Regions from separate parts of the Mesorhizobium sp. P2_D1 genome, predicted to be linked through region 1. Evidence: riboswitches for the same ligand, from Rfam matches in the RefSeq annotation. Region 1 holds a riboswitch; the other holds the start of a gene.
What was found. A riboswitch is a leader RNA that binds a small molecule or an ion and turns the genes downstream of it on or off. The one in region 1 is predicted to bind S-adenosylmethionine.

Region 1 (15,188 bases):
GCCGCCCTTGACGTCCAGGCAGATCAGCGTCGAGCCGCCCGACATCTGCTTCTTGACGATGGCCGCCTGCGGGTGGTCGGCACGGCCGGGATAGATGACGCGGGCGATTTCGGGCCGCTCGGCAAGGAAATCCGCGATCCTGCCGGCGCTTTCCGTTTGCTGGCGCACGCGCAGCGGCAGCGTCTCCAGCCCCTTCAGCAGCGTCCAGGCATTGAACGGCGACAGGCTGGGGCCGGTGTGGCGGAAATAGTCGTGCAGGTTCTCGTCGATCCACTTCTTGTCCGACAGGATGACGCCGCCGAGACAGCGGCCCTGGCCGTCAATATGCTTGGTCGCCGAGTAGACGACGATGTGCGCACCGAGCTGCAGCGGCTTCTGCTGCAGGGGCGTGGCAAAGACATTGTCGACGATCAGCCGCGCACCGATCGAATTGGCAAGCGCGGCAACCGCGGCGATGTCGACCACTTCCAGCGTCGGGTTGGTCGGGCTTTCCAGGAAGAACAGCTTGGTGTTCGGCTTGACCGCTTTTTCCCAGTTGGCGATGTCGGTGCCGTCGACCAGCGTCGCCTCGATGCCATATTTCGGCGCCAGCGTCTCGACCACCCAGCGGCAGGAGCCGAACAGCGCGCGCGCCGCCACGATATGATCGCCGGCCTTGGCGCTGCACAACAGCGCGGCCGTCACCGCGGCCATGCCGGACGCGGTGGCGCGCGCGTCCTCGGCGCATTCGAGCGCGCACATGCGCTTTTCGAACATGTCGACGGTCGGGTTGGCGTAGCGCGAGTAGATGAATCCCGGCTCCTCGCCCTTGAAGCGGGCTTCGGCGGCCTGCGCCGTTTCGTAGACATAGCCCTGGGTGAGGTACATCGCCTCGGAGGTTTCGCCGAAACCGGAACGCAGGGTTCCGCTATGCACGAGTGTCGTTTGAGGCTTCCAGTTACGCTTCTTGGTGCTCATCGCTTTTGTTCCAGACACAAAAAAACCGGCCGCGAAAGTCGCAACCGGTCCATACGGCCTTGCGGCCCGACGGTCCTTTAGCGACTTGTTTAACGTGGCTGCAAGCCGACCGGCCAAATCACCACGGGATAACGACCCTTTAGACCCGCGCCACGCTTGCGTCAATTGCCGGCTTGATTAAGAGGTTTGTACCAAGCAGGTTCTGCAGCAGTGTTCCACGGTTTTGCGGCAAGAACCTGCGAACAGAAAATCGCCTGGCCTAGGAGTGGAGCCTTGCGGCAAACAGGCATTCTTCCCGATCAGGACATTTCGGCGCTGTTCCAGTCTGGTGCGCTGAAGTCGGCGCGCGCGTTCGATGCCGATCAGATCCAGCCGGCGAGCCTGGATCTGCGGCTCGGCGACAAGGCCTGGCGGGTGCGGGCCTCGTTCCTGCCGGGCCCCAACCACAAGGTTTCGGAAAAGCTCGACCGGCTGCAGCTGCACGAGATCAATCTTGCCGAGGGCGCGGTGCTGGAGACCGGCTGCGTCTATATCGTGCCCTTGCTTGAAAGCCTGGCATTGCCGGTGGACATTTCGGCCTCGGCCAACCCGAAGAGTTCGACCGGGCGGCTCGACATCTTCACCCGCGTCATGACCGATCGCGGACACGAGTTCGACAAGATCGCCGCCGGCTATCACGGCCCGCTCTATCTCGAGGTCAGCCCGCGCACCTTTCCCATCGTCGTACGCACCGGTTCGCGTCTGTCCCAGATCCGTTTCCGCACCGGCAATGCATTGCTCTCGGAAGCCGAGCTGCATGACCTGCATCGCGCCGAGATGCTGGTCGCAACCGAGCCGCCGAACATTTCCGGCGGCGGCATCGCACTGTCGATCGATCTCAACGGCGATCAGAACGGCCTGGTCGGCTATCGCGGCAAGCATCACACCGGTCTCGTCGATGTCGACAAGCGCGCGGCACAAGAGGTCGTCGACTTCTGGGAGCCGATCCACAAGAGCGGCGCCGGCGAACTGGTGCTCGATCCCGACGAATTCTACATCCTCGTCAGCCAGGAAGCGGTGCATGTGCCGCCGCTCTACGCCGCCGAGATGACACCGTTCGATCCGCTGGTCGGCGAGTTCCGCGTCCACTATGCCGGCTTCTTCGATCCGGGTTTCGGCCATTCGGCGTCCGGCGGCACCGGCAGTCGCGCAGTGCTCGAAGTGCGCAGCCACGAAGTGCCGTTCATCCTCGACCATGGCCAGATCGTCGGCCGGCTGGTCTACGAGCATATGCTGAAGCGGCCGCAGGCGCTCTACGGCACCGATCTCGGCTCCAACTACCAGGCGCAAGGCCTGAAGCTGTCCAAGCATTTCCGCCCAGCGCGCTGAACCCAATTCCCGTCGGGCAATACACTTGCCTGCGCTGGCTCGTCATGCTTGGCTGGCTTTCTGGCCGCCAAGCTGGCGGCGTTCAAGGGGAACCAAGAAAATGCGGATTTCAAAATGGATCATATCGGCAGCAGGTGCTGCCGTGTTGCTGATGGCGGCCGGCTCTCTGTCGGCGCAGGCTGCTGAGAAACTGAAGATCGGCACCGAGGGTGCCTATCCGCCGTTCAACACCATCACCCCGGACGGCAAGGTCGTCGGCTTCGATATCGACATCGCCAATGCGCTGTGTGCGCAGATGAAGGTCGAGTGCGAGATCGTCACCCAGGACTGGGACGGCATCATCCCCGCCCTGCAGGCCAAGAAATTCGATGCCATCATCGCCTCGATGAGCATCACCGAGGAACGCAAGAAGCAGGTCTCCTTCACCAACAAATACTATACGACTCCGCTCGCGCTGGTGGCGCCGAAGGATACCGAACTCACCTCGACCGAACCGGCAGCGCTTGCCGGCAAGACGGTCGGCGCCCAGGCTTCGACGACGCAGGCCGACTATGCCCAGAATGTCTACGGCAAGGCTGGCGCGGAGGCGAAACTCTACCCGACCCAGGAAGAGGCCATCACCGACCTGACGAACGGCCGCCTCGATGCCGTCATCTCTGACAAATTCGTGCTGGTGGACTGGTTGAAAAAGGCAAGCGAAGGCTGCTGCAAGCTGGTCGGCGACGTCAAGGGCACGGAGACCCAGGCCGGTATTGCCGTTCGCCTGGAAGACACCGCGCTGCGCGACAAGCTTAACGCGGCGATAGACGCCATCGTCGCCGACGGCACCTACAAGAAGATCCAGGCCAAGTACTTCGACTTCGATATTTATTGAGCTTCGAACTGCCGATCTCCCCCGCTCGTGGGGGAGGTCGTGCTGTCAAAGCGCCTTCACCGCCACCTTCACCGGCTGCTCGATCTCGAGTGGGTTGCGCAGCGGCAGGCCAAAATCCTTGGCCTCGATTTCGAACACATCGCCAGCCTCGGTCTTGATGCCGTCGGCAAAGGACAGCGTCGCCGTTCCGAACATGTGCACATGCACGTCGCCTGGCTGGCGGAAAGCCGCATATTTGAAGTGGTGGTGTTCGAGATTGGCGATGGTGTGCGACATGTTCGCTTCGCCTGACAGGAACGGCTTTTCCCACAGCACCTCGTTGTCACGATAGATGCGCGAGCTGCCGCGGATGTCGGACGGCAGGTCGCCGATCAGGATTTCCGGCCCGAACGAGGCGTTGCGCAGCTTGGAGTGGGCCAGGAACAGATAGTTCACGCGCTCGGTGACGTGGTCGGAAAACTCGTTCGACAACGTGAAGCCGACACGGAACGGTGCGCCATCGTCGCCGATGACATAGATGCCGGCCACTTCCGGCTCTTCGCCGGCGTCCTTGGCGAAAGCCGGCGACAGCAGTGCGGCACCTGGCGCCACAGCCATCGTGCCGTTGCCCTTGTAGAACCATTCCGGCTGCACACCGATCTGGCCTTTCGCCGGCTTGCCGCCCTCCAGCCCCATGCGGAACATCTTCATGGAATCGGTCAGCTGTTCCTCGCCCTCGGCGCCGAGCTTCTTGTGCATGGAATCGCGCGTCGCGGCCGAGCCGAGATGCGTCAGTCCGGTGCCGGTCAGATGCAGGTGCGCCGGATCGGGGTGGTTGATCGGCGACAGCAGCCGCCCCTTCTTGTAGGCGGCATCGAGATCGATTGTCTCGCCAAGCCCCTTGCGCTCGATCAGCGCGACGAGCCCGACGCCGGTGCGGGCGGCCTCCATCGCCAGCGAATAGACGCTGCGCGCACCATTGATGATCCGGGTCTTGCCGCCGTTGCGGGCAACGACGCGGATGGTCTCGGCGTCATCGAGAATCTGGGAGATCAGCATGATGAATCCTCTCTCATTTGCCTTGGCAGGGGCTGCCGGGACGGCAAACCTTGCCCAGCGCGGCCAGGACCTCGTCCATGCCACGGGTGAAATTCTCCATTCGGATTGCGCTCGCGAGCCTGGTCCCTCAGGGACTTCTTTTCGTGCCGCCGGGCAGCGCCGCGATGTGACCCGTATGCCTTCCTGGTTCCCTCAGCCCTTGTTCTTGTTGTAGACGTCGAACACCACCGCGCCGAGCAGCACCAGGCCTTTCACCACCTGCTGCCAGTCGACATTGACGCCCATGATCGACATGCCGTTGTTCATCACGCCCATGATGAAGCCGCCGACCACCGCGCCGATGACCTGGCCGACACCACCCATCGCCGAGGCGCCGCCGATGAACACCGCGGCGATGACGTCGAGCTCGCTGCCAAGGCCTGCCGCCGGCACTGCCTGCCCAAGGCGGGCCGCGATGATCAGGCCGCCAAGCGCTGACAGCACGCCCATATTGACGAACACCATCAGGGTCAGTCGCTCGGTCTTGATGCCCGATAGCTGTGCCGCCTTGGCATTGCCGCCCATTGCGTAGATGCGCCGGCCGATCGTCATGCGTTTGGTGACGAACACGAACAGTGCGATCAGCACGCCCATCACCATGAGAACGATTGGCAGGCCCCTGTAGCTGGCGAACTGGTAGACTAGGAACAGCGCCAGCGCGCTGGTCACCAGGGTCTTGATGACAAACAGCGTGAAAGGCTCGGCTTCGTAGCCGTGCTGCTCGCGCGTGCGCCGTGCCTTGAGCCCGAAATACGCATAGGCGAGCACGGCGACGACGCCAATCAGGATCGTCGTCATGTGCAGTGTCAGGCCGCTGCCGATGATGGTCTTGCCGGCGGCGTTCACCGTCGGCGGGATCAGCGTCAAGGGGCCGATCACGTCCGGAATGAAGCCGGAACTGAGCGCCTTGAAGCCATCTGGAAGCGGTCCCACGGAAGACCCGCCACCCAGCAGCGCCTGGCAGATGCCGCGGAAGATGAGCATTCCGGCCAGCGTCACGATGAAGCTCGGTATTCGGTGATAGGCAATCCAGTAGCCTTGGGCCGCGCCGATGCCGCCGCCGATGATGAGGCAGATGATCGACACAACCAGCGGATTGCTGAGGGGGCCAAGCGGCCAGATGACCATCATCATTGCCGCCAGCGCGCCGATGAAACCGGCGACGGAGCCGACGCTGAGGTCGATATGGCCCGAAACGATCACCAGAAGCATACCCAGCGCCATCACGATGATGAAGCTGTTCTGCTGCACCAAATTGCTCAGGTTCACCGGCTTGAAGAGCGTGCCGGACGTGGTGAACTGGAAGAACACCATGATGGCGATCAGCGCCAGGATCAGGCCGTATTCGCGCAGATTCGTGATCAGCGCCGAGACGGCCACACGCGGCCCCTGCTGCACATCTTCGGCGACGCCGCTTTTCGGCGCGGGAGCGCTTTCGGTGGTCATGATGCTTTTCCTTCTCCCCGAACGATGGCGCGCATGATCTTTTCCTGACTGGCTTCGCTCGCCGCCATTTCGCCGACGATGCGGCCTTCGTTCATGACGTAGATGCGGTCGGTGATGCCGAGCAGTTCTGGCATCTCCGACGAGATGACGATGATCGCCTTACCCTCGGAGGCGAGGCGGGCGATGATGGTGTAGATTTCATACTTGGCGCCGACGTCGATGCCGCGCGTCGGCTCGTCGAGGATCAGCACTTCCGGATTGGCGAACAGCCATTTCGACAGCACCACCTTCTGTTGATTGCCGCCCGACAGATTGCCGGTCATTTGATAGACGCTTGACGAGCGGATGTTGGTCTTGGCCTTGTAGTCATTGGCGACGGCAAGTTCGCGCAGGTCGTCGATCACGGCGTGGCGCGACACGCCGGGCAGGTTGGCCAGCGTGATGTTGTGCTTGATGTGATCGATGAGATTGAGACCGTAGGTCTTGCGGTCCTCGGTGACGTAGGCAATGCCGTGTTCCACAGCCTTGCTCACCGACGAAACATCGATCGGCTTGCCCTTGAGCAGCACGTCGCCAGTGATGCGGCGGCCATAGGAGCGGCCAAACAGGCTCATGGCGAATTCGGTGCGTCCGGCGCCCATCAGCCCGGCAATGCCGACCACCTCACCCTTGCGGACATCGATATCGATGCCCTTGATCACCTGCCGCTCGGCATGGATTGGGTGATAGACCGACCAGTTCTTCACCTGGAGCACGACCTCGCCGATCTTGGGCTCGCGCGGCGGATAACGGTCGTCGAGCGAACGGCCGACCATCGAGGTGATGATGCGGTCCTCCGAAATGTCTTTCTTGGCAAGTGTTTCGATGGTCCGTCCGTCGCGGATGATGGTGACCTTGTCGGCGACCCGGTTCACCTCGTTGAGCTTGTGCGAGATCAGGATCGAGGTGATGCCTTGCCGCTTGAATTCGAGCAGCAGGTCCAGCAGTGCCTGGCTGTCCTTTTCGGACAGGCTCGCCGTCGGCTCGTCGAGGATCAGCAGCTGCACTTCCTTGCTGAGCGCCTTGGCGATCTCGACCAGCTGCTGCTTGCCGACGCCAATATTGGTGATCAGCGTCTTGGGGTCCTCCTTGAGGCCCACCTTCTTCAGCAAGGCGCTGGTACGTGTCTCGTTGGCATTCCAGTCGATGATGCCAAATCTGGCGTGTTCGTTGCCAAGGAAAATGTTTTCGGCGATCGACAGCATCGGCACCAGTGCAAGCTCCTGGTGAATGATGACGATGCCCTTGTGCTCGCTGTCGTGAATGCCCTTGAAATGGCATTCCTCGCCACGGTAGACGATCGCGCCATCATAGGTGCCGGACGCATAGACGCCCGAGAGCACCTTCATCAGCGTCGACTTGCCGGCGCCGTTCTCGCCGACCACGGCATGAATCTCGCCTTCCTCGACGCTGAGGTTGACGTTCGACAGCGCCTTCACGCCGGGGAACGTCTTGGTGATGTCGCGCATCTCCAAAATCGTCGAGGCCATTGGGACTACCGCTCCCTGAGAGGTCGGCAAACACTGCCGGCGAGGTCGGTAACAATACCGGGCCTGCTGGTGAACGAAAAGGGGCCCTGCGTTGCGCAGGACCCCTGGATTTGAAACCGAATTACTTCAGCTCGTCGGCCTTGATGTAGCCGGAGTCGACGACCAGCGCCTGGTAGTTCGACTTGTCGACTTCATGCGGCGTCAAGAGGATCGAGGGAACGACCTTGACGTCGTTGTTGTAGGTCTTGGTGTCGAGGGCATCCGGCTTGCCACCCGACAGCACCTTGTCGACGAGCTCAACGGTCGACTTGGCCAGTTCGCGGGTGTCCTTGAACACGGTCGAGTACTGCTCGCCCGAGATGATCAGCTTGACCGAGGCGGTCTCGGCGTCCTGACCGGTCACGATCGGCCAGGGCTGAGCGTCCGTGCCGTAGCCGACAGCGCGCAGCGATGCGGTGATACCACGCGACAGGCCGTCATAGGGCGACAGAACGCCATCGACGCGGCTGCCGTCCGAGTAGTTGGCCGAGAGCAGATTGTCCATGCGAGCCTGGGCGGTGGCCGCCAGCCAGCGCAGCGTGCCGACCTTGTCCATGCCGGTCTGGCCGGACTTGATCTTGATCGAGCCGTCGTCGATCAGTGGCTGCAGGACGGAAATCGCGCCATTGTAGAAGAAAAAGGCGTTGTTGTCGTCGGGCGAGCCGCCGAACAGTTCAACGTTCCACGGCTTGGTGTTCGGGAAACGCTCCTTGAGGCCCTTGACCAGGGAATTCGCCTGGATGACGCCGACGCCGAAATTGTCGAAGGTCGTGTAGTAGTCGACATTGGCGGTCTTTTTGATCAGGCGGTCATAGGCGACGACGACGACGCCGGCGTCAGCGGCCTTCTGCAGCGCGTCCGACAGGGTGGTGCCGTCGATCGAGGCGATGATCAGCGCCTTCGGGCCCTTGGTGATTTCATTTTCCAGCTGGCTGAGCTGGTTTGGAATGTCGTCCTGCGCATATTGCAGGTCGACGGTGTAGCCCAGAGCCTCAAGCTGGGACTTGACGGCGTCGCCGTCATTGATCCAGCGCTGCGAGGTCTTGGTGGGCATCAGCACGCCGACGAGGCCTTTGTCGGCTGCGTAGGCGGTGGCCGACATGGCCGCGATGCTGACCGCCAAGGCGGCGACTAACGTCTTGATGATTTTCACTTAACTCTCCCTGGTTGATGGACGCGGCACCCCGGGGGTCGCGGGCCGCGCAATCGTGCAGAAGCGCCAAGGCACTGCTGCCGTCATATCGATCTCCGGTATCCTCCCATGGCCCCGAGGCGCTGATTTCAATCGATACGATTTTTCTCGTCTGCGACCGTCGCGTCTCGGAACGCGCGAAGGTTGTGATCCTTTGCCATAACTGTCAAATGCGATCTTTGATGATTGCTATATCAATATTGGTATATGATATCGAGGCGAGACGGCTGGCGCGACCGCTGGCCGCCTGCGAGCAGAAGCAAGGAGAGGCTATGGCGGCGCTAAGGAATCCGAATGCGATTTCAAATGGTTACAGAGAGATGCCGGGCGACGGCGAAACCTTGCTGCGCAGTGGCCTCAGCTTGCGCCACATGCGTATGATCGTCGCGCTCGACGACCATGGCCGGGTGAGCGCGGCAGCCCAAGTTATGAACATTTCTCAGCCGGCGGCTTCGCGCATGATCAGCGAAATGGAGGCCGTGCTGGAGGTCAAGCTGTGCGAAAGGCTGCCGCGCGGCATCACCTTGACGCCTTTCGGCAAGGCATTGTCCAGGCGCGCGCGCTCGATCCTCCTGGAAATGCGCGAGGTCGACCGCGAGATTTCCGAACTCAAGGCGGGCAAAGGCGGCTCGGTGTTTCTCGGCGCTGTGACGGCACCGGCAATCGAGCTGGCGGTGCCGGCGATTCGCGAAATCCGCCGCATCTATCCGCGCATCGAGATCACCATGCAGGTCGAGACCTCCAACGTGCTGGCACGCGAATTGATCGCCACGCGCCATGATTTCATCATCGCGCGCATCCCTGACGATCTCAATCCGCGGCTGTTCGAGTCGCGCGTGATCGGCGTCGAGAAGGCCTGCCTGATCGTGCGCCGGGGCCATCCGCTCACCAAGGGCGAGGCGGTGCGGCTGGAGGACACCGCCGCCTACGACTGGGTTTTCCAGTCGGGCGGGTCGCCTTTGCGCCAGGCGATGGAAAGCAATTTCCTCAACCGCAACATCGCTTTGCCGGACCGTATCCTCAACACCAGCTCGCTGCTCTTGACCCTGGTCATGGTCGCACATTCCGATGCGATTGCACCGGTATCGGTCCAGGTGGCGAAATTCATCCAGAATCCCGACGGGCTGGCCGGCGCCATCGACGTCGTCCAGACCGAATTCGACATCGAGGTCAGGCCCTACAGCCTGATCACGGTGAAGAACCGTGTGCTGTCGCCGGCCGCCAAGATGCTGCACGACTTCATCCTGCGAGAGGTGGGATGACGGCTCGGCCAGGCGTCGAGTTCGGGGCTGGCGAACAGCAAGGCGGGAACATTATTTCCTGCTGATGCGTTCATATCCCTGCAAGGGACGATTTCTTCAGGAGACCGAACATGCGCAGCTTCGAAATGATCGACCTGCTTTGCGTGGTCGAGGCCTGCAAGCACGAACGATCGGTCGGGAATTTCGTGTCGATGGCTGAAGGCGTGGAAGAATTGCGGGTACTGACCGGCGATTTCGTCTCATCGGATGACGTAGTGGCAAACGCGCTTGCAACGGTCGCGCTTGCACGAGGCTGCTCGGTTGTGTTCGACGAACAGGCGGGTGCTGAAATTGTTTCCGGCGCCATGGGCTGGAGCGGGTAGAGGGAATCGAACCCTCGCATTCAGCTTGGGAAGCTGACAAGCTACCATTACATCATACCCGCGCGATCCCTCGTTACCATGCGGGTTGGCCTTCGGGCAATCGCAAAGCGGCTTTTACACCACAGGCTGCGGCGACGCGTATCGACCTGCGATTGCTATCTTGCCCTGGCGAGCTTGTTGCCGGCGGCAAAGCTTGGCCAGTACTTCGAGATGGCTAATGTCGCGCCGGCGGAAGAGAAGTGGCCATAGTCGAAATAGAGAAACTGCTTGCTGTCCGCATCGGCGTACGAACAGCCGGCCGGATCGCACAGATATGCCAGCGGATCTATGAATGTCGCCCCTTTGGCGAACGGCAGCACCCGCTTGTTGATGCCCGGATCCATGGCCGTCGGCCAGGACGTATTCCCGATATGCTCCCGTCTTGCGAAGAAGGCGATCTTCTGGACGTCGGCGATGAATTCCGGCGACTGGCCGATGACATAGACCTTGACGCCCATGTCGCGAAGCCGATCGATCGTTTTTTGCAGGCCATCGAAGCCCCTGACCTGGTAGTCGGTCCATCGGCCGCTCAGGATTACCGCCCGGATGTTGGCGTCGCGGATAATCGACAGAGCCCGTTCGTTGAAAAGCGTACAGCTTGGCCGGGCATAGGAAAAATAGGTAAGGTCGGGCGGGCAGCCAGCATAGGTGTACTGGATAACATTGGCCTGGATTTTCTGGGCGTTGGCGTCTAGTCCCGAAACATAGTGGGCGGCGAAGGAATCGCCCCACAAAAGCACATTGGTGGCAAAGCCCTGCGTGCGGGTGCAGTCGGCGAGGTTCCAGGTGTCGATGCCGGCCCCTTCGTTGAAGCAGACGCCGTTGCGCCAGTCGCCGACCCGGATCGGCTCGGTCGAGAAGTCTGGGAACCGTTGCGGAAAACCACCACCCAGCACGCCGGCCAAGCCGCCGACACAGAGCAGGACGATCGCCGCCGCCGAAAAGGCGAATATCGGCAGTGGGGCGGTGAACGCTCGTTTCCGGCGAAAAGGCTGCTCGACATACTTCCAGGAAAATGTCGCCAGGGCGAAACTCGCCACCATCATCGCGATGACCGTCGGCACGCCGATGGCCTTCAACGAAAGATAGTGGACGAAGGAATTGATCGGCCAGTGAACGAGGTAGAGCGAATAGGAAATGAGGCCAACCCAGACCAGCGGCGCGAACCGAAGGACGCGGGTCGCAACAGGTGCCGGCCTGTCGGCGCCGGGATGATCATGACCCGCATAGATGAGCAGGGCGGTTCCGATGCAGGGGAACAAGGCATTGTAGCCCGGAAACGGGTCGCTCTGCGAAATCGTTAGAAAACCGAAGGCGATCAAGGCAAAGCCGGCGAGGCCGATCAGTTCCATCGCCGGCCGGCTGGCAAGTGCCGGTGGCTTTTTCAGCATCAGCATGGCGCCAAGCGCCAGTTCCCAGAGGCGCGTCGGCAACAGATAGAAGCCGGCGGTCGGCGCCAGCGACGTTGCCATGACCGCCACGGCAAAGCTGCCGATGGCGATCGGCAGCAGTACCGTCAGCCAGCGCTTCGAGACATATCGGTAGATCAAATAGAGCAGGATCGGCGCGAAGATATAATACTGCTCTTCGACAGAAAGCGACCAGGTGTGAAGCAGTGGCCGCAGTTCGGCGTCGATGGAGAAATAGTTCGTCGTCTTCCAGAAATAGATGTTCGACCAGAAGGTCGAGGCGGCGATCACGCTCAAGCTGAATTCGTGCAGGTCCGACGGCAGCAGGATGAACCAGGCGGCAATGCTGGCGAGCAGGATGACGAAGATCAGCGCCGGCAGGATGCGCCGTGCACGGCGCCAATAGAAGCGACCGATCGAAAACTCGCCGCGCTCGAGATCGTCGAGCAGGCTGCCGCTGATCAGATAGCCCGATATGACGAAGAAGATGTCGACGCCGGTGAAGCCGCCAGGAATGGCGGAGACGCCGAAGTGGAAGAGCAGGACGGGCAGCACCGCCACGGCCCGAAGGCCATCGATGTCGCGCCTGTAATTCATCCGGGCAGGCTCGCGCGCCGCGGCCGGAGGCTTTGGTTCCGCGAGTACAAGACGCCGCTCATACGGCGATGTCCCGCTCGTGCAAAAAATTCCGGCTCGTCGGTCTCACATGCCTATCCTCTGCGGTGCAACTTTGCTGCACCGCAACATGAGTGTCAAGGCATATGCCAGTTCGAATGCCGGCGAAGCTGGTGCGCGCCGGCGCCGCGGTTCAAGCGCCGGGCAGGTAGATCACCGCATGATCGTCCGAATAGGCCCGCTTCCAGCCCAGTTGGTCGAAGAAGGGAATGCGATTGTCGTCGGCTGCAACCAGCGCCCAGCCTATCGCGTATTTCTTCAACTGGGCTTCGAGGAGCGGCTTGCCGTTGCTGTGTCCCGTCTCGTCATCGGCTTTTGTGAAACCGCCCAGGAACAGCTGGTCCGTCCGACCGTCGATATAGGTCTTGATCCCGTGGAAGATCAGCGTGCCGCCGAAATTGTAGGAATTCAGCACGTTGCCGGACAGATGATGGCTTTCGGCGAATGCCAGCGCCCCACTGGCCGACGTCTTCGGGCTCGGCGCGACCTGGTAGACGCTGCCGAACATGGCGACCGCGCCGATGACCAAAACAGCTGCCGCGCCGCAGATCGCGTAAAACCGCCTGGCGAAGAATTGTTCCAGTCCGTCGCGCTTTTCAGCCAGCCATGCGGTAGCCGAAAGCGAGGGATATTGCTGTGCGACCTCCATCGCGATCACCACCGGAACCAGGAGGAAGAACAGATACATGAAACGCAGATGGGCGAGAAAGGCATGCAAGGTGAAGACGATGAACAACGCCTTGGCCCAGCCAATTCGCAACCGTGACACCAGCAGCCCGAACAGCCCCACCAGCATCGCAACTTCCTGGACAACGAGATCCTGCGCATTGAACGGTCGCCATTCCGCGATCAGCGACACCGCCTCGTTGCCATAGGCCACGGCGAAGGTCGCCAGGATGGCCTGGACGCCATAGGGGTGGATCAGGCTGACCAGCGGACAAAGCAGACCAAATGCGATCCATTTCGCCACGAGGGCCGGTTTTGTGAGACCTGTACGCGTCAGCAGATCGAGACCGGCGAAAGCTGCTATGACGAAGCTCAAGGTAAAGGTGGCGTGCAGGTTCGCCCACAACACAACCAGCAGAAGCAGCCACCAGGGTGGCGCCCGTTCTTCCCATGCCGCACGAAAGAGCATCGCCGTCCAGACGACGATGATCGGGAAAGTGAAGATATGTGGACGCCCCGTAAAGATCGGGGTGATCAGGGCCATTGCAATGAAGGCCAGCGCAATCGACAGGATCGGCTTCAGCCATCTGCTGAGAAACCACCCCATCAGGAAAACCGTCAGGGAAATCATGGCGATGATCAGCGTGACCACGCCGTTCCAGCCTCCCGCCCGGTAGGCAAGAGCCAAAAGGACCTGCCCCAGCCATTCCTTGGCGATCCATGGCTGGCCGGCAAACGTGTAGGAATAAGGGTCGACTGTCGGAAATGTCCGGCTTGCCAGGAGATCCAGTCCTACCTTTACTTGCCACCAACTGTCGGGATCCTGCAGGATGGAAGGGGCAAAGGCGGCCAGCACCGCCGCCATGATACAGGCGGTGAACAGGCAGAATATCAGTTGGATACGCTGATCGTACGTTGCCGCGCCCGCACTGGCCTGAGCGTTGTTCATGGCGCCGCCTCTAATCGCTTCCGATGACAGTTGGTTCAAGGATTTCGACTGGTCGGCATCCGCCGAGACCCACCGGCCATCGGAAGGTTCCGGTCGGCTTCATCGTCTTCGCGACCTCCGCGCCCGACAAACACGAAGTGAGCCGAACCGAGGTAGAAAACAACCGAATAGACGCAGATTCCCGCGAGGTGAACCAGGGGGCTTTCTGTGATGCCTGCTGACCGGGCGGCGATCACGACTGCCAGATTGATGCTGTAGGCGACCAGGAAGACGCCCCCATATCGCAAAAGGGTTCCTGACCGGAAGCCATCGGCGCTGGTGAAGGTCCATTGGCGGTTGAGGAAGAAGCCGAGGACAAGGCCGGCGCCAAAGCCCGTGGCATTGGCGACGATGTCGCCAAAACCCAACGCAAGTCCGGCCAGAATGACGGCGTAGCCCAGCGCCGTGTTCAACAGACCGACGACGCCAAATCGCAGCATCCTCGGATAGTCAAACGGCAGGTTTGACCGCATGCGCAAAATATTGGGCTCCGACAGGAATCTTGGTGAGGAAACGCTCGAACGGCCTCAGCCGCGCAAGCAGCCGAGGAAAGAAGATCCGGTAGATGATCCGGGTGTTGGCAAGACCCGCCTCGGCCATGCGCCTGCGCATCTCGTGCGAATTGATCAAAACCGCGTTCTCGTCGAAAGCGCAATTTCTCACCGCGTGCGTGGTCAGCGGGTTCCACGGATTGTGCTCGAAAACAAAGAAGCTGCCGCCACCGGCCAGCACCCTGCCAATCTCCGCGAGCAGTCCGACCTGGAGGTCCTCGGGAATGTGGTGGAAGACGCAGGCCGCGAAAGCCAGGTCGAAGCTGCCGTCGGCAAAGGGAATTGTCTCGCCGTCGAAATGCGTGAAGGCGGCCTGGCCGGGGAAGCGCTTGCTGGCGATGTCGAGCGATTCCCGCGAAGGATCGAGCAAGGTGATCTCGCTGTCCGGAAAAGCGTTGCGCATATGGCCGAGCGAGTTGCCGACACCGGCGCCGAAGTCGAGTATCCGTCGCGGTTTTACGCCGGCCCGCCGCAGCGTCGCGGCGATGTCGTCGATCTTGTACTTGGCGAAGAAGTCCGGGGTTTCGCCGCTCAGCCTTATGCTGGCGGCATGCTGTTCCTGGTACTCTCGTGCAAACTGGTCGAACTCCGCCTCAAGCACGTGCGGCCCTCTTTGCCATCTCCTGCAGGCGGCGGACGGGCAGATCCTTGTCCTCGACTGCCTGGCTGCGCGAAACGATCTCGTTGACGAAGTAAAGCGGCCGCCGCTTTGTCTCCATGTACATGCGCCCGAGATACTCGCCGAAGATACCAA
Region 2 (15,188 bases), on a different contig from region 1:
TCAGCACCGAAATCACCAGCAGATCGTGATAATCGTGGCCGGCGATCTCCTTGGCGAGTTCGAGATTGCGCCGTGCGATCGCCGATGCCGAAAACAGGACCTCGATGTCCTTGCCGCGTACGTTTGGCATTGGTGGTCTTCCCCGGTGATCGCCTATCGGGCGAAAGTGACCAAAACGGTTCTTACGCCGTTCTTAGGCACGTCCAGCCGGCTGGCAAAGCCAAATCTTTCGCCCGACGCCAGCGAACGACCTGATGTCCCCAACGAATAGCGGGTCGTGCGCCCGTCATTGCCGGTCACCCGGATTTCGAGCGGCGGCAGCGGCGCCGGTTTCGCGCCGTCATTGGCGGCCTCGCCATCGACGAACAGCACGGGGTTCGGTCCGGAGGCATCGACGCGTGACGTGACGCCTGAAATGCTCAGCGCCGACGCCTGCGCACTGGATAGGAACGGCGCCTGGCGCACCAGCGCATGCCCTCCGGAGACCCAGAAAGCGGCGAACGCGGCGCCAATGCCGGCGATCCAGAAGATCGGCCCGCCGCGTGAAGCCGGTGGCCGCTCCGCCGGGGCCTCGGGCTTGCGCAGCATGTCCATGCCCTCGATGGGCGGCGTGACGATCGCGCGTGGCAGCTGCGAAACGCTTTCCGCGGCGGGGACAAGGCGCGGCATCACCACATAGTCGGCATCGACGATGTCAGCCGCTGGAGCGCGAATGAACCAGTCCGTTGCGGCAATTGCCGCCGGATCGGTCATGATTTCGCCGGAAACCGGGCGCGCGGTTCTATCGTCAGCCATCATGGCCCCAGCATTGCAGCACGTGTTCGCTTTTCGTTTCTTTTGCGTAGCCACAAATGGTTAACGCTTCCCCACCGGAGCCCTCGTGAAGAGCCGAAAAAGCCCAAGAATTAACCGCCGGTTAACCATGCCGGCCGATGGTCATTACCCAGAACAGGCTGGCTCGCTGCCGCCGCGAATTTCAGGTCGCCGAAATTGATTCGCTTCGAAAATGTCGGCCTCCGCTATGGCATGGGTCCGGAAATCCTCCGTGACATCTCCCTGCACATTCCGGAGCGCTCCTTCCAGTTCCTGAGCGGGCCTTCGGGTGCCGGCAAGACGACGTTGCTGCGCCTGCTGTTCATGTCGTTGAAGCCGACGCGCGGGCTGATCACCATTTTCGGCAAGGACCGCTCGCGCATCTCGCGCGCCGAACTGCCGCACCTGAGGCGTCGTATCGGTGTGGTGTTCCAGGACTTTCGCTTGCTCGACCATATGACCACCTACGAGAACGTGGCCTTGCCGCTGCGCGTGCGCGGGCGCGAGGAGGCGAGCTACCGGACCGATGTCACCGAACTGTTGAAATGGGTCGGGCTGGGCGAGCGCATGCATGTGCTGCCGCCAGTTCTGTCCGGCGGCGAGAAGCAGCGTGCGGCGATCGCCCGTGCGCTGATCGAGCAGCCGGAGATCCTGCTGGCCGACGAGCCGACCGGCAATGTGGATCCGCCGCTGGCGCGACGCCTGCTGCGGCTGTTTATCGAGCTCAATCGTCTCGGCACCGCCGTGGTGATCGCGACCCATGACCTTGGCCTGATGGAACAGGTCGACGCGCGCCGCATGATCCTGGCCGGCGGAAGGCTGGACATCTATGACTGAGCTGTCCGCCGAACATCTTGAACAGCAGGAGCAGGACGCCGAGGCCGCCGAGGCGAGGCCGCGTGCCCAGCGCCGGATGGCGCCGATCGTGCCGGCGCAGAACATCGCCGGCCGGGCACTGGTGCTGGTCATTGCCATCATGACCTTCCTGTCCTGCCTGACCTTCGGCGCGGTGACGCTGGTGCGTGACACCGCCTCGGTCTGGGAGAACCAGATCTCGCGCGAGGCGACGATCCAGATCAAGCCTGTCGACGGCCTAGACATGGAGGCCGCCCTTGCGGAGGCCTCGCAGATGGCCAGCGAGTTTCCCGGCGTGAAGGCGACCCGGATCATCGATCGCGACGCGACCGCGAGGCTCCTGGAGCCGTGGCTGGGCTCCGGCCTCAACATCGATGAACTGCCGGTGCCGCGCCTGATCATCGTCACCATCGACGAGAGCAGCCCGCCTGATTTCGCCGCCATGCGCGCCGCGATCACGCCGAAATTGCCAAGCGCATCGCTCGACGATCACCGCACCTGGGTCGACCGGCTGGTGGCCATGGCCCGCACCACGGTGACCATCGGCATCGCGGTGCTGGCGCTGATGCTGTCGGCGACCGTGCTGACCGTGGTGTTCGCGACGCGCGGCGCCATGGCGGGCAATGGCCACATCATCGAGGTTCTGCATTTTGTCGGCGCCGAGGCGAGCTTCATCGCGCGTGAATTCCGCCGGCATTTCCTGGTTACCGGCATGAAGGGTGCCGCCGCCGGCGGAGCCGCGGCTGTGCTCGTGTTCATCGTCTTTTCATGGTGGTCGTCGCGCAACATGGCGACGCCGCAGGCCGACCAGGCGACCGCGCTGTTCGGCAATTTCGCCATCGGTTCGGCGGGCTATCTCGGGGTCGTTCTCATGGTTCTGGTGATCGGTGGGCTGACGGCGGCGACCTCGCACGCCACTGTCGTCGCCTATCTCAGCGACATCGAGGTCCGCCAGCCGGATGCCGGCTAATTTACGTCGCTTGGAAGCAGGGACAAGTTCGGGACAATGACATCGATAGAAACAGGATGATCACGGATGGAGAATTGGCGTAACGCAAAGTGCGTCTTTCTACTACCCAAAGCCACATTTGGGGATTAACCATATGGCGATGGACGCGCGGCAAACGACCGGGACGGCTGGGCAGATGCCAGTGGTGGTTGCCCATTCGCGCGACCACGGCAAGGTCAGCCGCCTAAAAGCCGCTCTGCGCCTGTCCGGGCTTTCCCTGCTCATCCTCGCAACTCTGTTTGCCGGCGGCTTTGGCTGGTTCGCCAACAAGGTCAGCCACCTGACGACGCCCGCCAATCCGGCTAAGGCCGACGCAATCATCGTTTTGACCGGCGGCCAGTCACGCCTTGACGCCGCAATGGATCTGCTGGCGTCCGGCAAGGGCGAGCGGCTGCTGATCAGCGGCGTGCATCCTTCCGCCAGCCGCCGCCAGCTGCAGGCGGCAATCGGTGGCGACAAGCGCTTGTTCTCCTGTTGCGTCGATATCGACCGCGCCGCGCTGGACACGATCGGCAATGCCGAGGAGAGCGCCAAATGGGTGGAGAGCCACGCCTATGGCACGGTGATCCTGGTCACTAACAACTATCATATGCCGCGCAGCCTGCTGGAAATGGGCCGGCTGCTGCATGGCGCCAAGCTCGAACCGTATCCGGTGGTCAACACCAACCTCGACAATGGCAGCTGGCTGACCAAGCCGCGCGCATTGCGCGTGCTGTTCACCGAATACAATAAATATCTGCTGGCGCTGGCGCGCGGCATCGTGCCTATGAAGCCGACGCCGGACGGCATCGCGCTGGCCGAGACCGCTGCCGGCGGCTGAACCTCATTCCCCGGCTGCAGCGCCTGCCCCGGCTGCAGCGCTCCCCTTGAGGCGCGCTATCTCCTGTTCGAGGCCCTCGATACGCTTGTCCCGTTCGCCAAGCGCCGCTGCCACGTCAGCCGCCTCGAACCGCTGCGGGATGTGTTGCGGGCAATTGGAGTCCCAGGCCGAGACCGTGAACAGGATGACCTGCTCGGGACGCGCCTTGTAGTCCTGCGGCATCAACCTCGCCATCAGCTCGGCATCGTTCTCGACGACGCGGGCCGTGCCCCAGATCTTGATGCGCTGCCGGTGGGCATAATCGATCAGGAACAGGAAGGCCTGCGGATTGTCGGCCAGGTTGCCCTGCGTGATGAACTGCCTGTTGCCGGCAAAATCCGCAAAGCCGATCGTGTGTTGATCCAGCACCTTGAGAAACCCGGCGGGTCCACCGCGATGCTGGATGTAGGGCTGGCCATCGCCATTGGCCGTCGACAGGAAGACGCTGGTCTGCATCTCGATGAAGGCGGCAAGGTCGGGCGTGATATCGGCCTGCCAGCCGCCACGCTCCTCGACGCGGGCATAGGACTGGCGTGAGCCCTTGCGGGCCTGGATCGCCTTGACGGTTGGCGTGAAGGCGACGTCGCTGGTGAAAGCATGAGCATTCATGAAAGCCTCCTTGCCCGGGCGACCCTAGAGGCCAAGCTCCGACAATGACGGGTGGTCGTCCGGGCGCCGACCGAGCGGCCAGTGATATTTGCGATCGGCCGCACCGATCGGCAGGTCGTTGATGCTGGCGATGCGCAGGCGCATCAGCCCGTGTTCGTCGAATTCCCAGTTCTCGTTGCCATAGCTGCGGAACCATGAGCCGCTGTCGTCGTGCCATTCATAGGCGAAGCGCACGGCGATGCGGTTGCCGTGGAAGGCCCAGACCTCCTTGATCAGCCGGTAGTCGAGTTCGCGGCTCCACTTGCGCGTCAGGAACGCCTGGATGGCATCGCGGCCTTGCAGGAATTCGGCGCGATTGCGCCAGCGGCTATCCGTCGTGTAGGCAAGCGCTACTCGGGCCGGATCGCGTGAATTCCAGGCATCCTCGGCCATGCGCGCCTTCTGCGCGGCGGTCTCGGCTGTGAACGGCGGCAGCGGCGGCCGGCTTTCGGACATGATGACTCCTTACCCGTTGAGGCCATGCTGCAGGCAGGCCAGGAATCGTTATATAAAGCCTTCCATCCTTCAAATGCAGATGACATATTCGCAATCCGTCCTTCCATTTTCTGGAAGAAGCTATGGATCGTCTCGAAGCCATGTCGCTCTTTGTCGTCGCGGTGGAGGCCGGCAGCCTTTCCGCCGCGGCCCGCCGTTTCGGCATTCCGCTGGCGACGGTCAGCCGCAAGGTTTCCGATCTCGAACGACATCTGAACACACGCCTGTTGAACCGCTCGACGCGCCGGCTGACGCCGACCGATGCCGGCCAGGCCTATCTTGCTGCCTGCCGCCGCATCCTCGACGATGTCGGTGAGGCCGAACGCACGGCGGCCGGCGAATACAGCGCTCCGACCGGCGAACTGGCCATCACCGCGCCGGTCGTTTTTGGCCGCCTGCACGTGCTGCCGGTCGTCACCGGTTTTCTCGCGGCCTATCCCGACGTGAACATTCGCCTGACGCTGGCTGACCGCATAACCCAGCTGGTTGAGGACCATTTCGATCTCGCCATACGCATCGGCCAGTTGCCTGATTCGAGCCTGGTCGCCATTGCCGTGGGCTCGATCCGCCGCGTCGCTTGTGCGAGCCCGGCCTATCTGGCCGAGCATGGCACGCCGATGACCCCGCAGGATCTGGAAACACACAGTTGCATCACGTTCGAGGGACTTGCTTCCGCCGCCATCTGGAGCTTCGCCCAGGGCAGGACGGAAGTCCCGGTTCAGGTCCGCTCGCGGCTTCAGGTCAACACCGCCGAGGCGGCCATCGACGCCGCGATTGCCGGCATCGGGGTGACAAAAGTGCTTTCCTACCAGATCGAAGCCGCACTGCGGTCAGGCGCGCTGCGCATCCTGCTGCAGGAGTTCGAGCCTGAACCATGGCCGGTAAGCCTGGTGCATGCCGGCCACGGCCTGCTGCCGGTCAAGCTGCGGGCCTTTCTCGATTTCGCTGCCCCGCGTCTGAAGGAGCGGCTGACGCGATTGGCGTAGTTGAACCGGGCCGCCCGACCATCGTTCTCCTTCGCTCGTCAGAGCGGCTCGCGGCCATTTCCTTTTTCGCCGCGCTTGGTGTAACCAACGCACACCTCTCACCGGGCCTCCCTCCATGCTCTATGTCCGATCGCTGGCGTTCAATTTCGTCTTCTACGTCAATCTGATCGTCCAGATGATCCTCTGGACCCCCTACTATTTCCTGTCGCCCCGTCACCGCGCCTGGTTCGTACCGAAATTCTGGTCACGCACGTGCATGTGGCTCTATGACAAGATTGCCGGGACCAAGAGCGACATCACCGGCCTGGAAAACCTGCCCGAGGGTTCCTTCATCCTGGCGCCCAAGCATCAATCGTTCTGGGACGCGATCGCTTTCTTCCCCTTCCTCCAAGATCCGCTCTACATCCTCAAGCGCGAGCTGACCTGGATCCCGTTCTTCGGCTGGTACATCATGAAGATGCGCATGATCCCGGTCGACCGCGGCAGCCGCTCGAAGGCGTTGAAGGCGGTGGTCGCCGCCACCAGGCAGGAAATGGCGCGCAACCCTCGCCAGCTGATCATCTATCCCGAGGGGACGCGCCGCGCGCCGGGTGACGAGCCGGCCTACAAATACGGCATCGTCGAAATCTATTCGCAGCTTGGCGTTCCGGTGGTGCCGGTCGCCCATGTCGCCGGTCTCTACTGGCCGCGCCGCAAATTCCTGCGCTACCCCGGCACGATCAAGGCGCGGTTCCTGCCGCCGATTCCGCCGGGCTTGGGCAAGGACGAATTCATGGCCAGGCTGATCGGTGAAACCGAGGCTGCCTGTGACCAGCTTCTCATCGAGGCATCCCGCACTCCCAACCCGCCGGCATTGCCGTCAACCGCGGTGAAGCGGTTGCGGGAACTCGGCGCGAAAGCCTGAAGGCTCCTGAGTCAACATTCAGCCGAACACGGCCAGCGCGGTGGTCAACACCAGCGTTGCGGCAAAGACCAGATTGATGATCCGCGAAGCGGCCGGCCTGCGGAGGAAGCGGGCGAACGCCGCTCCCGCAACGAGCCACAGAGCGTGGATAACGACGATCATCAGCGCCAGAACGGTCAGTTTGAGCCACATGCCTAGATCGCCGGCGCCTTGGCTCGACGACGCGCCGGCGAACACGGCGGCGATCGCCACATAGGCTTTTGGGTTGGCGACAGCCAGCAGAAACCCGGCCAGCCGTGTCGGGCGCGAAGCCTCGGCCGCGCGCGCCGCCAATGGCGGAGCCGTGGCGATCTTGAACGCGAGATAGAGGATATAGGCGCCGGACGCGAAAGCCAGCAACGGCGCCAGCTTCGGCATCGACGTGAGCACCGCCATGACCCCGGTAGCTACCACCAGCAGCACTGCAATCGTGCCCAGGACGATCCCCCAGGCGTACCGCAATGAATCACGCAAGCCGAAGGCAGCTCCGACGGCGGTGACGCTTATCGTTGCCGGCCCCGGGCTGCCCATGACGACGGTGGCGGCAAGCACCAGCGCGACCAACTGGCGCCAAAGATCCGGCTGCGAAAGAAGCGGCTCTGTCATCTCACTCTCTGCCTTGCCCCGTGCGACGGACGGTATGGCAAGACAGGAGGGTGGTCTTGGACGTTCGTGCGTGCGGCGCCGCCGGAAGCTTCAGCCGCTTGCCTTGTCGAGCTCGGCCATGTCGTCGGCGGTCAATTTCAGCGACGCGGCCTTGATCAGGCTGTCCATCTGCTCAGGCCTGGTGGCGCTGGCGATCGGCGCGGTGACGCCTGGCCGTGCGATAACCCAGGCAAGCGCCACCTCCGCCTGCTTGGCCGAATGTCTGGCCGACACCGCATCGAGTACCGCGAGAATGCGCGTGCCGCGCGCGTTGAGATAGTCTTTCACCCCGCCGCCACGCGGGCTTTGGCCAAGATCGGCCTCGCTGCGGTATTTGCCGCTGAGGAAGCCCTTGGCCAGGCTGAAATAGGTGATGACGCCGATGTCCTCGGCCACGCACAGATCGCGCAACGGCCCGTCGAAGGAGGAGCGATCGTAGAGATTGTACTCCGGCTGCAGCACCTCGTAGCGCGGCAGGCTGCGCAGGCTCGCCACATCGAGTGCCGCGCGCAACTGGCCAGCGTCGAGGTTCGAGCAGCCGGCATAGCGGATCTTGCCCTTGGCGAGCAGCTTCTCGTAGGCGCCGAGGGTTTCCTCGTACGGCGTGGTCGGATCCGGCCAGTGCGACAGATAGAGGTCGATGACGTCGGTCTGCAGCCGCTTCAGCGACGCGTCGACGGCCTTTTCGATATAGGCGGCGGACAGGTCCTTGTGGCCTTGTCCCATATCCGAGCCAACCTTGGTGACCACCACGACATGATCGCGATTGCCGCGGTCTTTCATCCACTTGCCGATGATCGTTTCCGATTCGCCGCCCTTGTGGCCGGGCACCCAGCGCGAATAGGCGTCCGCCGTGTCGATGGCGTTGAGACCGGCCCCGACGAAGCGGTCTAGCAGATCGAACGAGGTTTTCTCGTCGGCGGTCCAGCCGAAGACATTGCCGCCCAGAACCAGCGGCGCGATGGAAAGGTCGGTGCGACCAAGGCGGCGTTTCTGCAAAGCGTATCTCCGGGATGATTGGGGGCCAGTGAATGCAGCCCTGGCTGAGGTTCGGGACCTAACCTAGGTCTTCCCTTATCGAGGTCAAAGGCCTGGCGGCCTTTTCCGCAGAGCCAGCGCTTCACAAAGGCGCTACCCGGCGCGCGACATCCTCCAGCCAGTGGTCGCTTATGCCCAGCGCCTCAAGGTGTTCCAGCGTGCTGATCACATAGTCCTCATTGTTGCCGGACTGGCCGACCGCGCCGCGCACCACGGCCGCTGCATGCGCCGCGTCGAGCGCGCCGGCATATTGCTCGTGCTGGCGGTCGACGATGTAGGCCACGGCTTCGACCGTCCGGCCGCCGTCAAGGCGAATCTTGAGCGTCCGTTCGAGATAGACGTTGGTGACCAGCTCGCGCTCGCGCAGATAGGCGATGACCTCGTCGCGCAATTCGCCGGGCACGCGGAACGCCAAACCGACGCAGGAGCCACCACGGTCAAGACCGAGCACCAACCCCGGCCGCTGACGTGTGCCGCGATGCACGAAGGAATAGACGCACAGCGAACGCCGGTAGCCGTGCAGGCGGGCGCGCTGCGTCTCGACATGCGCGAAACCCGGCCGCCAGATCAGCGACCCATAGCCAAACACCCAAAAATCGCCCATATCGCCGCGCCTGATTGTAAAGAATGGCAGCACCACACCGGAATCGGTGTTTTTTCCGTCCGCCTCTGTCTACCTGTTGTTGTCGGAATCGCGAGTCCGCCTACAACACCCTTGCGTTAACGAGAGCCAAAGCATGACGTCAAGTGACGAACGCCAACCGAAGCGCCGACGCCTCCTGTTCTGGCTTGCCGCGTTCATTGTCGTGCTGTTCGCCATTTACAGCGCCGGCTGGTTCTATCTGGCCGACCGGGTCAGAAGTGAAGCCGACAAGGCGGTTGCCTCGCTCAACAAGAGTGGCGTCGAGGCCGGCTGTGCCAATCTCCAGGTCAGCGGCTATCCGCTGAGCTTTGCCGTCTCCTGCGACAATCTCGCCTATGAGGACGATGCCAGGAACATCGCCGCCTCGGCCGGCAGCTTCAATGCCGTCGCCCAGATCATCCAGCCGCTGTCGCCGGTGGCCGATCTGCGCGGTCCGCTCAGGACCTCCGTTCCAGGCATGATGCCGCTGTGGATCGACTGGGACAATTTGCAAGCCAACGTCAAACTGTCATGGCCGCTGCCACGGCGGATTTCGCTACAGGCCGAGGGCCTGTCCGGCCAGACCGATCCCACTGATGACACCGATCCGGTCGAACTGTTCAGTGCCGGCAAGGCGGACAGCCAATTGCAGCCGAAAGGTGGGGATATCAACTATCTCGGCAATTTCAGCGATCTCGAGATCGATGCCGAGGCGATCGGCGGACGGGTGCTGCCGGCGCTCGATGCCAGCGGCGACGTGACGCTGAAGAATGGCGTCGCGCTGATCGGCAGGCAAGTGAAGAGCCTGCGCGGCCAGGCGATCGAGATCCGCAACCTCGACCTGTCGTCAGGCACGGCGCGCGTCACCCTTTCCGGACCGCTGTCGGTCGATGCCGAGGGTCTCATCGACGCCGACCTGACGATCACGCTGAAGGATCCGAAGGCCGTGGCAGCGATCCTCGGCGGTGCCATCCCCGAGCAAAAAACGCAGATCGAGCAGGGCTTTGCTGGCCTGGCGCTGCTCGGCAACCAGCCGTCGATGCCGCTCAAGGTGGTCAAGGGCAAGGCCTCGCTCGGCTTCATTCCGCTGGGCAAGATCAAGCCGGTGGAATAGCGCATCGATGGCAAAAACCGTGAGACTGCTGAGTGTCGGCGCGCTGACGCTGGATACGATCCTGCGTGTCGAGACGCTGCCCGACCACCAAGGCAAGTTCATCGCCTCCGACGGCGTCCAGATCGCCTCGGGCATGGCGACGAGCGCGGCCTGCGCTGCACATCGCCTGGGCGCCGACGTATCGCTGTGGGCGAGCGCGGGTGACGATTCCGTCGGCGATCAACTGATCGCCGGAATCGAGGCGGAAGGCATCGATTGCAGCTTCGTGCGCCGCGTCAGTGGCGCCCGCTCGGCGCTGGCCTCGATCCTGGTCGACGCGCATGGCGAGCGCATCATCGTGCCCTTCTACGACAGCCAGGCCCAGGCCGATCCCGAGGCTCTGCCGCTCGCAGACCTGTCAGCATTCGATGCCGTGCTGGTCGATGTCCGCTGGCCCGGTGCCGCAGCGCTTGCCCTGGAGGCGGCGCACGCCATCGGCCGGCCGGCGATCCTTGATGCCGATACCGCGCCGAGGGACGTGCTGGAACTGCTGCTGCCGCTGGCTTCCCATATCGTGGCTTCCGAGCCGGCGGCGCGCATACTGTGCGGCGCGGAACTGGATTCGCGCCAGGCCTGTGAGGCACTTGCCCGGCGTGGCGATGCGTTTGTCGCGGTTACCGGCGGCGCGGCTGGCACCTGGTGGTTCGATCGCGCGACGGGATCATCGCGACATGTCGCGGCGCCGAAAATCAATGCGGTCGACACGCTGGCCGCCGGCGATGTCTTTCACGGCGCCTTCGCCGTCGGACTGGCGGAAGCCATGCCGGTCGAGCAGGCCTTACGCTTTGCCAGTGCGGCCGCCGCGTTCAAATGCCTGCGCTTCGGCGGCCGGCTAGGCGCGCCGGACCGGGCCGAGACGCTGGCGATGATGAAAAGCCACTGGCCAGCAGGCTGAAGAAGCGACCTACGCCTTCGCCGGGTGCTCGACCGCCTGACGGCCGAAATCGGGGACGTCGATGTCCTGGCCGGCCTCGATGATCGAGCGGCGCACCGCACGGGTGCGGGTGAACAGATCGAACAGCTTTTCGCCGTCGCCCCAGCGGATCGCCCGCTGCAGCGACGCCAGATCTTCCGAGAACCGTGCCAGCATTTCGAGGATGGCGTCCTTGTTGTGCAGGCAGACGTCGCGCCACATGGTCGGATCCGAGGCGGCGAGACGGGTGAAATCGCGAAAACCCGAAGCCGAATATTTGATCACTTCGGACTTGGTCACCGACTGCAGATCGTCGGCGGTGCCGACGATGTTGTAGGCGATGATGTGCGGCAGGTGCGAGACGATGGCCAGCGTCATGTCGTGATGCTGCGGATCCATGGTGTCGATGTTGGCGCCGCAGCGGCGCCAGAATTCCGACAGCCTCTCCAGCGCATCCGGGTTGGTGTCGGGCAGCGGGGTGAAGATGCACCAGCGATTGTCGAACAGGTCGGCGAAACCGGCATCGGGGCCAGATTTTTCCGTGCCCGCCAGGGGGTGGCCCGGAATGAAATGCACGCCATCAGGCACATAGGGCTGCATCTGCGCAATCACCGATGCCTTGGTCGAGCCGACATCGGTGAGGATCGCGCCCTGCTTCAGTGCCGGCGCGATTTCCTCGGCCACAGCGCCCGACGAGCCGACCGGCACCGAGACGATGACCAGATCGGCATCGCGGACCGCTTCCTTCGCATCAGTGGAGTAGGAGGAGCCGAGCCCAAGCTCTTGCGCCCGCGCCAATGTCGCGGCACTGCGGGTCGAGATGGCGACGTGACGGGCGAGGCCCTCACGACGAATGACGCGGGCCAGTGACGAGCCGATCAGGCCGATGCCGACCAGCGCGATCTTTTCAAACATCGGTGATGTCATGGTGTTCTAGCTTTTCAGGAATGTCGTGAGAGCAGCGACAACGCCGCGATTGGCATCTTCGGTGCCGACGGTCATGCGCAGCGCGTTGGGAAAGCCGTAGCCGGAAACGCGCCGCAGGATATAGCCGCGCGCCGTCAGATAATCATCCGCCGCGGCAGCCGAATGGTTCTGGTCGTTGGGAAAATGGATCAGAATGAAATTGCCGACGCTTGGCGTCACCCGCAGCCCGAGCTTGCCAAACTCCTCGCTCAGCCATGTGAGCCACGTTTCGTTGTGCATCACGCTGCGTTGGACGTGGTCGCGGTCACGGATCGCGGCGATGCCGGCCTCGATCGCCGTCGCATTGACGTTGAAGGGGCCACGCACACGGTTGATGGCGTCGACGATGTGCATCGGCGCGTACATCCAGCCGATCCGCGCCCCGCCCAGGCCGATCTTGGAGAAGGTGCGGGTCATCACCACGTTCTCGGCGCCGCCGACCAGTTCGATGCCGGCTTCATAGTCGTTGCGGCGGACATATTCGGCATAAGCCGCGTCGAGCACCAGAAGCACATTTCTAGGCAGGCCGGCATGCAGGCGGCGCACTTCCTGGAACGGCACATAGGTGCCGGTCGGGTTGTTGGGATTGGCGAGGAATACGATTTTCGTGCGCGGCGTGACGGCGGCCAGCATCGCATCGATGTCGGCACGCTCATCGGTCTCCTTGACCGCGACCGGAGTGGCGCCAGCCGACTGGATGTAGATCTTGTAGACCATGAAGGCGTGTTCGGTGAAAATCGCCTCGTCGCCGGGAGCGAGATAGGTCTGCGCCAAAAGGCCGAGAATTTCGTCGGAGCCGTTGGAACAGATGATGTTCTGCGCGTTGAGACCATGRACCTCGGCGATCGCCTCACGCAGGCGCCTGGCGGTGCCATCGGGATAGACGTCGAGCTTCGCAGCAATCTCCCGCGCGGCCTCGATCGCCTTCGGCGACGGACCCAGCGGGTTCTCGTTCGACGACAGCTTGTAGACCTTGGCGACGCCGGCGGGCGCCGTGCTCTTGCCCGGCACATAGGCGTCGATGTCCATGATGCCCGCGCGCGGGGTTGGACGTGCCTTGTCCGGTGTCTGGCTCATGTCGCAAAATCCGTCGAGAACGCTTCCGTCTGGAAGCCGCAGCGGAAATACAAGCCACGGCCCGCAATGTCGAGAGGTGGCAACCTCCGGACCGCGGCTGGCCGTTGACGCGGGCGCGCCACAGTCCTAGAAGAGGTACGAGATTCCGTGGTGATTTGGCCGGTCGGCTTGCAGCCACGTTAAACAACTTGCTAAAGGGCCGTTTGCATCCTGTAACCGGCTTTGCGGCGGCAATGCCGGTTTTTTGTTGTCCGCGCCGGCCGGACACCGCATCGGCCTCGAATTTCGAAAGCACCGTGCGGATTCAAAGTGTGAGATGGATGCAATGGCCGCTCTGCGCGCAGGAAAAACCAACAACGAGGCTGATCAGCCGTCGAGCCCGGTGCTACGCTTTGGGCCCGACAAGCCGCTAAAGCTCGATGCCGGCACCCTGCTGTCGCCGTTCCAGATCGCCTACCAGACCTACGGCACGCTGAACGACGCCCGTTCCAACGCCATCCTCGTCTGCCATGCGCTGACGGGCGACCAGCATGTCGGCAGCACCAATCCGGTGACCGGCAAGCCGGGCTGGTGGGAAGTGCTGATCGGCCCCGGCAAGATCATCGATACCAACCGTTTCTTCGTCATCTGCTCCAACGTCATCGGCGGTTGTCTGGGCTCCACCGGCCCGGCTTCGACCAATCCCGCCACCGGCAAGCCCTATGGGCTCGACCTGCCGATCATCACCATTCGAGACATGGTGCGCGCCCAGCAGATGCTGATCGACCATTTCGGCATCGAAAAACTGTTTTGCGTCCTCGGCGGCTCGATGGGCGGCATGCAGGTGCTGGAATGGGCGTCCAGCTATCCGGAGCGCGTCTTCTCGGCGCTGCCGATTGCCACCGGCGCGCGCCATTCCTCGCAGAACATCGCCTTCCATGAGGTCGGCCGGCAGGCCGTGATGGCGGATCCGGACTGGCATGGCGGCAAATATTTCGAGCACGGCAAGCGCCCGGAAAAGGGCTTGGCGGTGGCGCGCATGGCCGCCCATATCACCTATCTGTCGGAGGCTGCCCTGCATCGGAAGTTCGGCCGCAATCTGCAGGATCGCGAGGCGCTCACCTTCGGCTTCGATGCCGACTTCCAGATCGAGAGCTATCTGCGCCACCAGGGCATGACCTTCGTCGATCGCTTCGATGCCAATTCCTATCTCTACATGACGCGGTCGATGGATTATTTCGACCTCGCCGCCGACCATGGCGGCCGGCTGGCGGATGCGTTCGCCGGCACGAAAACCCGCTTCTGCCTGGTGTCCTTCACCTCGGATTGGCTGTTCCCGACCGAAGAGAGCCGCTCGATCGTTCATGCGCTCAACGCCGCCGGCGCGTCGGTATCCTTTGTCGAGATCGAGACCGATCGCGGCCACGACGCCTTCCTGCTCGACGAGCCGGAATTGTTTGCCGCGATCAATGGCTTCATCGGCTCCGCAGCACGGGCGCGAGGGCTCGCATCGTGAACGTCACCCGCAACCAGCGCGTCGACCTCGAAGTCGTCGCCAACCTCATCCCGCCACAATCGCGCGTGCTCGACGTCGGTTCGGGCGATGGATCGCTGCTCGAATTGCTGCAGGACACCAAGCAGGTCGACGGACGCGGCCTTGAACTGTCGCAGCGTGGCGTCAACGAATGCGTGGCGCGCGGCTTGAGCGTCATCCAGGGCGATGCCGACAAGGATCTCGAATTCTATCCCGACAAGGGCTTTGACTTCGTCGTCCTGTCGCAGACCCTGCAGGCCACCCGCAACCCGAAGCTGGTTCTCAACGAACTGCTCAGGATCGGCAATCGCGCCATCGTGTCCTTCCCCAATTTCGGCCATTGGCGGGTTCGTATGTCGCTGTTTCTCAATGGCCGCATGCCGGTGACCACGGACCTGCCCTATTCCTGGTACGACACGCCCAACATCCATTTCTGCACCATCCGCGACTTCGTCAATCTGTGCGACGAGCTTGGCGCTACCGTGGAAAAAGCAACCGCGCTCGACGCCAATGGCCAGAAGATCGGCCTGTCGATGCCATGGTGGTTCTGGAACTTCTTCGGCCAGCAGGCGGTGTTCTTGCTGAAACGGTGATCCCGCCGCGCCATTGTCGACTTCACGCCTGGTCAAGGACATCCGTGGCCTTATGCGGAT

Region 2: linked by a shared signal. The riboswitch ahead of metX (homoserine O-acetyltransferase MetX) and the one ahead of AC1D0I_RS05220 (O-succinylhomoserine sulfhydrylase) in region 1 are both predicted to bind S-adenosylmethionine.

Annotation. Positions count from the first base shown of each region.
Region 1 covers NZ_JBFUDZ010000003.1:225,661-240,848, forward strand. Annotated here, with positions in the region: gene AC1D0I_RS05220 (O-succinylhomoserine sulfhydrylase) at 1-957, opposite strand, end outside; SAM riboswitch at 1,015-1,092, opposite strand; gene AC1D0I_RS05225 (2'-deoxycytidine 5'-triphosphate deaminase) at 1,231-2,325, shown strand; gene AC1D0I_RS05230 (ABC transporter substrate-binding protein) at 2,426-3,199, shown strand; gene araD1 (AraD1 family protein) at 3,245-4,237, opposite strand; gene mmsB (multiple monosaccharide ABC transporter permease) at 4,430-5,722, opposite strand; gene mmsA (multiple monosaccharide ABC transporter ATP-binding protein) at 5,719-7,251, opposite strand; gene chvE (multiple monosaccharide ABC transporter substrate-binding protein) at 7,373-8,443, opposite strand; gene AC1D0I_RS05255 (LysR family transcriptional regulator) at 8,755-9,744, shown strand; gene AC1D0I_RS05260 (hypothetical protein) at 9,855-10,106, shown strand; tRNA gene AC1D0I_RS05265 (tRNA-Gly) at 10,095-10,168, opposite strand; gene AC1D0I_RS05270 (acyltransferase family protein) at 10,262-12,151, opposite strand; gene AC1D0I_RS05275 (hypothetical protein) at 12,363-13,844, opposite strand; gene AC1D0I_RS05280 (GtrA family protein) at 13,880-14,356, opposite strand; gene AC1D0I_RS05285 (class I SAM-dependent methyltransferase) at 14,334-15,035, opposite strand; gene AC1D0I_RS05290 (glycosyltransferase family 2 protein) at 15,028-15,188, opposite strand, start outside.
Region 2 covers NZ_JBFUDZ010000035.1:6,017-21,204, reverse strand. Annotated here, with positions in the region: gene hpt (hypoxanthine phosphoribosyltransferase) at 1-130, opposite strand, end outside; gene AC1D0I_RS22645 (hypothetical protein) at 154-798, opposite strand; gene ftsE (cell division ATP-binding protein FtsE) at 991-1,650, shown strand; gene AC1D0I_RS22635 (cell division protein FtsX) at 1,643-2,638, shown strand; gene AC1D0I_RS22630 (YdcF family protein) at 2,772-3,497, shown strand; gene AC1D0I_RS22625 (pyridoxamine 5'-phosphate oxidase family protein) at 3,501-4,145, opposite strand; gene AC1D0I_RS22620 (nuclear transport factor 2 family protein) at 4,170-4,640, opposite strand; gene AC1D0I_RS22615 (LysR family transcriptional regulator) at 4,763-5,665, shown strand; gene AC1D0I_RS22610 (lysophospholipid acyltransferase family protein) at 5,781-6,569, shown strand; gene AC1D0I_RS22605 (LysE family translocator) at 6,588-7,214, opposite strand; gene AC1D0I_RS22600 (aldo/keto reductase) at 7,305-8,252, opposite strand; gene AC1D0I_RS22595 (gamma-glutamylcyclotransferase) at 8,374-8,895, opposite strand; gene AC1D0I_RS22590 (DUF2125 domain-containing protein) at 9,029-10,027, shown strand; gene AC1D0I_RS22585 (sugar kinase) at 10,035-10,961, shown strand; gene AC1D0I_RS22580 (prephenate/arogenate dehydrogenase family protein) at 10,971-11,906, opposite strand; gene hisC (histidinol-phosphate transaminase) at 11,913-13,022, opposite strand; SAM riboswitch at 13,160-13,237, shown strand; gene metX (homoserine O-acetyltransferase MetX) at 13,348-14,517, shown strand; gene metW (methionine biosynthesis protein MetW) at 14,514-15,128, shown strand; gene AC1D0I_RS22560 (DUF1330 domain-containing protein) at 15,151-15,188, opposite strand, start outside.